2 regions of the Rhizobacter sp. P2_G4 genome follow, and region 2 is predicted to be linked to the other one. Evidence: predicted binding sites of a transcription regulator. Region 2 holds the regulator's gene; the other holds the start of a gene.
The links. The regulator LexA, encoded in region 2, represses DNA repair genes until DNA is damaged. The targets are predictions, from matches to a motif close to ACTGTATNNNNATACAGT.

Region 1 (2,969 bases), on a different contig from region 2:
AGGCTGTCTCATCTTTGGCGAGGCGCTCCTGGAACACCCACAAGACGCCGCAGTGGTCGCTTAGCGCGACCCAGTAGTCGCGAACGACGTTGCGCGTGCAAGATGTCCCGTCCTCGCTGACGCGGTGCCACCAGCCACCCTCGACACGGTGCGGTCCGGTCAGCATGTGCAGTGGCCCCTGGTACATCGGCCGGTTGCCGCGCATGGCCAGGCGCAACGGTTGCGGCAACACAAAATTGGGCTGCGGCATGCGGCTGCGCCGCGTGCGCTTCTTTGCCAGCGGCAATGGGGCGGGTTGCCAGTGCTGCATCCATTCCAGTCGGTGGTCCTCGACGAGCACAGGGCGCAGAACCCGCCCAGGCCCCAAACGCGCGGCCACCCGCTCGAGCACCAGGGCGAGCGTTTCGCCACTCTTCACGGTGTCGGGCAGCAAGGACGCGCTCTGTTCTTCCAGTGCGTGGACGTCGAGTGCTTCGAGTTCCAGGTCGCCGGCCGGCGCCAGCAGCTCCACCTTGGCCAGGTGTTCGGCCAGCAGGCGGCAGAAGTGCTCGATGTCGCGCATCGGCGCGGCCGTTCGAACCACCAGCTCGCCGCCATCACCCGCACTCTTGCTGCGCATCGTGTCGTGCGCCCAGCGAAGCGCAAATGCGGTAGCCCCCGCATGGCGCGCTGCAAGCCACCCACACATCTGCACGAGCAACCGGCGGGCGCCAAACAACAGGGCCGGTGCCAACTCGACGCGCGCCATCAATTCCTGCCGTACCTTGAAGGTCTCGGGCAAGGTGACCCAACTGTGCGCTTCGGGCCTGAGGCCGTAGGCCTGGTCGAGCGCATTGAGCAGCTCTTTGTCAAACCGCCGGCTAATGCCGCCGCGTGGCAACTTGCGGATGTCGCCCAGTGTTTTGCAACCCAGCTGCGTCAGCGTGGTTTCATGGCGCTCGACCGCCGTCAGCGTTTGCATCGGCAGTTCATCGAGCAACTCGGCAATGGGGCGCCGGATGCCGTTCTCCTTGCCGGCCCGGGCCAACGCCACGGCACCCAAGCTCGTGGGCGACCATGCGACGCCGACTACATCAAGGTCTTTGGATTCCTGAACGACCCGGTCCCGAAGGGCCCGCTTGCCGCCGAACAGCCGGGTGCTGGACTCCACTTCCATGACGACGGCTTCGCAGACGGTGGCAACACGTGGGGTGAACTGAAGCGCCCAGGTTGCGAGTCCAAGAAGGGCATCACTGGACGGTGGTGTGTTGTCGGGGCCGAGCGGTAACAGAAGGGCTGCCCACAACATTGGCGGCCTCGCGGGAAGAAATGAGTCGGCTTGGCATGCGCAAGCGCGGCGTCAAGACGGAAGCCAGTCCGCCGGGAATGGAGGGCAGCACAAGAGGGCGGTCCAGCGCCGGGCCGCGGCGCTTGAAGACGTTCACGTGCAGCTCCCAGTCAAGCCCCGCCGAGGCATGCACCCGAAGAGGGGCCGCAGACGCCTCATGGCGCGAGGCTTCGGGGCGGCACAGGAAGACCAGCCCCTCGCACGCCTGGGCACTCACCTGCAGGCGGCGCAGCTGTTCCTGACGTGCCTGTGGCAGCCAGGAGACGACGGCTCCCGCTGCGTTGGAGCGGATGAGCTGCTCCGTCACCCACAGACGCTCCGCAGGGGCTTCTGCCTGCACCCAGACGAGTTGCCGCTCGTCCAGGCCCTCGTGAAGGAGACCCGGCAGGTAGGGCTCGCGCGGCGGGCCGACGACGACCACCTGGCCGCCGGTCGCGACAGCGCGGCGCAACGCGGGTCCCAGCAAGCGCCACTCGAGCACTGCCGGTTGTGCGGCCAGCACCTCGGTCACCGAGCGCAGGGGCCAGCCCCCGCCTGGGAGCTCGGCATCCAGAGCGTCCCAACCCGAGCTGGTCACTGAGGTCGCTGCGTGGCCCAGCGAGTCGCCGCGCCAAACGGCAGCTTCGACAGCGGGCGGCAATTCGCCGGACACACGTGCCGGTAGAACGGGGGAGGGCTGAGGCGCCGGAGCGTCCTCCAGCCAATCAATGGCGAGCTGCATGGTGGGCTTGATGCTGGTTATAAACACAGTATCATCATGCCCAAGCCATGTCGATGTCAGGAACCCAAATTTCTACCGACTTTGGGGTCTAGAAGCGCCCATCCAGGGTGAGTGGCAGGCGTGCGTGCGCGGCGAACAGGTTTCGTAGACTCTGATGGACTGGTGACGACTTCCAGGGAGTGACTGATGTGCTATTCGGCCCAAATCCGAGCGGACCATCGCGCCTTTGTTCGCATGTTCGGCGCGACCATGAACATCCGCGAGTTCTTCGAGCTGTTCTATCGCCGAAACGAGGTGGGGAGCGAGGTGAAGATTCCGAAGGCGATGGAGCTGGCCTTTGCCGAGCCTCAGACGCCGGAGGAAGCGAAAATCAAGCAGCTGATTGACGCCTTTCACGAGAGCCAAGAAACGAAGCTCCAACAGAAGCTCTTCAAGCAGCGGACCAGACTTGCGGAAGCGCAGCGAAAGCTGCAGGAGAAGGAAACCAAGAAGGCGCGTGAAGACCTTCGGATTGCTCCGTCGAAGATTTCTCAGGCGCTTGCTGACATTGCGGACCTCAAACGTACGCAAGTCGAAGACCGCGACTCACGCATATTTCCTCTCGGTTACGCACCGGTCCTCGTTGTTCAGGACGGCAAGAAGGTCGTCCTTCCGATGCGGTATCAGTGCCGGCCCGCTGGCAAGCCCGCCTTCTACGACACCGAGTTTCCGGGTACCTACAACGCGCGTCGCGACAAGCTCGAGAGGTTCTGGAGGGGGCAGTTCGGCTACACACACGGGGTCATGGTGGTCAACACGTTCTACGAGAACGTGAAGAGGCACAAGATGGAGCATCGTGAGCTGCGCCCAGGCGAGGAAGCTGAGAACGTTGTGCTTGAGTTCAATCCGCGACCGACGCAGGACATGCTCGTTGCATGCCTT
Region 2 (2,969 bases):
TGTGCCCGTACTCGAACGCCACCCGCGGCAACATCGACGTCACGCTGACGGTGGTCTGAGCCTTTCTCGTTGGCGCTGAGCCAGTCGATGGGCCTTCGCACACTGCGCAGCCTTCGCCAAGCTCAGCTCGAACGGAGGAGCAGTTCAGGCTTTCAGCAGGGACATCATTCCCAGCATCAGCTCGACCCGCGCCTTCACCGGCGTGAGGTCGTCGGCCGACGGCAACCTGTCGTCGGCCTGGCCCAGCACCCTGCCGTTCAAGCAGCGGCTGCTGCGCAACACCCGAACCCCGCTCGCCTGCGCCTCCAGCAGCGCGGCTTCGAGTTCATGGTGCACCGTGCCGTTGCCGGTGGCCGCCACCACGAGCCCCCGCACACCGCTTGCGCACAGCGCCCGCACCACCGCACCACTCGCGCCGGCATAGCTGCCGATGATCTCGACGCGCGGCCACGCACTCACGTCTGCCGGCAGGCGCTCGGCGCCCATCGCCACGCCCTGCGGCCACGCGCGCCAAAGGCGAAGCTTCTCTTCTTCCATCACGCCCAGCGGCCCGGCATCGCTCGAGCTGAAGGTGTCGATCCGGTAGGTGTGGGTCTTGCGCACGTCGTGCGCGCCGTGCACCTGGCCGTTCACCACCGCCACCACGCCCCGCGCGCCAGCATGGCTCGCCACCCGCACCGCGTCGAGCAGGTTTTGCGGGCCATCGGCATGCAGCGAGGTGGCCGGGCGCATCGCAGCCGTCATCACCACCGGCTTGGTTGGTGCCAGCACGCGCTGCAGAAAGTAGGCCGTCTCTTCGAGCGTGTCTGTGCCGTGGGTCACGACGATGCCGGCCACGTCCGCTCGCGCCAGGTGGTGCGCCACGCGCAGCGCCAGGCTGCGCCACACCGCAAAACTCATGTCCTTGCTGTCGAGCTGTGCGACCTGCTCGCATTCGAGCGGCACGGCAGCCAAGGCCGGCACGGCCTGCACGAGTTGCGACACGCCGATCTGCGCCGCGGTGTAGCCCACGTTGTCGCCGGCCACGGCCGATGTGCCGGCGATGGTGCCGCCGGTGCCGAGAACCACGATCGTGCTTGCGTTCTTTTGCATTTTTCTCAAAGCTGGATGAAAATACAGCCACTGGATGGATGTTCAGCCTCGAACGTTCCGCCCTGTCGCTACAAGGATTGCCATGTACGAAGCGCCCAAACTGACCGACCGCCAGCAGCAGATTCTCGACCTGGTGCAAAGCGCCATCGAACGAACCGGCGCGCCGCCCACGCGGGCAGAAATCGCTGCCGAACTCGGCTTCAAATCGGCCAACGCGGCCGAAGAACATTTGCAGGCCCTCGCCCGCAAAGGCGTCATCGAACTCGTGGGTGGCACCTCGCGCGGCATCCGTTTGAAGTCTGACACATTGCGTGCGCTCAACGAGAGCCGCGGCAAGCAGTACAGCCTGCCCTTGCCCAGCCTGTCGCAGCTCACGCTGCCGCTGGTGGGCCGGGTGGCAGCCGGTAGCCCCATCCTCGCGCAAGAACACATCGACCAGACCTACCTGATGGAAGCCAGCATGTTCCCGCGCCGGCCCGACTACCTGCTGAAGGTCAAGGGCATGAGCATGCGAGACGCCGGCATCATGGACGGCGACCTGCTCGCCGTGCAGAAAGCCAAGGATGCCAAGAACGGCCAGATCGTCGTCGCGCGCCTGGGCGACGAGGTCACCGTCAAGCGCTTCAAGCGCACCCGCACGAGCATCGAGCTGCTGCCCGAGAACCCCGACTTCCAGCCCATCGTCATCCCCTTCGGTGACGTCGATTTCGAACTCGAAGGCCTGGCGGTCGGCTTGATCCGCAACAACATGCCGATGTGAGCGAAGTTGTCATGGCCACTGCCTCATCCGTCAAAGCTCAGGCCGTCAAGGCGCCGGCAATCAAAGCTCCGAAGGCGCACAGCGCAGCAGAGTGCCAGGCGCTCGAGCAGTTGCCCAACATCGGCCCTGCCTTGGCTGAAGACCTGCGCCTGATCGGCATCGATCACCCCAAACAGTTGCGCGGCAAAGACGCCTTCGTGCTTTACCAGCAGCTGTGTGCCATCACCGGCCAGCGCCACGACCCGTGCGTTCTCGACACCTTCATGGCCGCCACCGACTTCATGGCCGGCGCGGCGCCAGCGCCGTGGTGGAGCTATACGGCTCAGCGCAAAGCGTTGTTCGGGCAGGTGTGACAAGCCGGTCTGGGAGACCGGCGCAGCAAGTCCGCACTGAGCACTTGAGCACCGCGTTGCCTGAGCTTCTGGATATCGACGAACTATGTTCGCGACTGTCTGAGTGTGAGCCGGGGTCGGTCATTGGTGTAGAAGGTTTCATGGGCGCAGGCAAGTCTCATCTTGCTTCTTCAATCGGTTCGCGGCTTAGCCTTTTAGTTGTACATACCGACGACGTCGTAACTCCAGCCAACTCCAGCCGTCCCTACGAAGAACTTGTCGACTACGAACGTCTGCAGACGCAAATCAAGAAAGCGGCGGTTCTCCGGTTGTCCGTCGTAGTTGACGGAATTTGTCTGCGCAACATCTTGGCTAGAGCTGGCGTTTCTGCAGCGAAGTACATCTATGTGAAACGCATGACGGAAGGCGGGCTCTGGCACGATGGGTTTCATCTTTCAAGTTTCGAAGGCGACCCTGGCAGCACTCCAGGAGAGCCAGAGCAAAGCGACTTCATGTATCACGTCGAACAACGCCCACATGAATGCTCTGATTATTTTTTTGAACGCATAGAGTAAACATTCGCCCGGTAACTGACCATGAAACAGTCCATCGGCCAAATCTCCGTCGTCGTGCGCGACTACGACGAAGCCATCGACTTCTATGTGAAGACGCTTGGCTTCACGCTGGTCGAAGACACCTACATCGCGAGCCAGGACAAGCGCTGGGTCATCGTCGCGCCACCGGGATCGACTGAGTCGCGCCTGCTGCTCGCCCGAGCCGGCAAC

Region 1: the regulator LexA is predicted to act here: its motif matches at 2,061-2,078, upstream of imuA (translesion DNA synthesis-associated protein ImuA).

What each region holds. Positions count from the first base shown of each region.
Region 1 is NZ_JBFUFG010000013.1:8,016-10,984, reverse strand. It holds gene AC1DYS_RS28435 (Y-family DNA polymerase) at 1-1,288, opposite strand, end outside; gene imuA (translesion DNA synthesis-associated protein ImuA) at 1,230-2,048, opposite strand; gene AC1DYS_RS28425 (SOS response-associated peptidase family protein) at 2,235-2,969, shown strand, end outside.
Region 2 is NZ_JBFUFG010000007.1:44,578-47,546, forward strand. It holds gene AC1DYS_RS22710 (organic hydroperoxide resistance protein) at 1-59, shown strand, start outside; gene AC1DYS_RS22715 (asparaginase) at 145-1,092, opposite strand; gene lexA (transcriptional repressor LexA) at 1,175-1,852, shown strand; gene AC1DYS_RS22725 (helix-hairpin-helix domain-containing protein) at 1,864-2,205, shown strand; gene AC1DYS_RS22730 (P-loop nucleotide/nucleoside kinase family protein) at 2,250-2,759, shown strand; gene AC1DYS_RS22735 (VOC family protein) at 2,781-2,969, shown strand, end outside.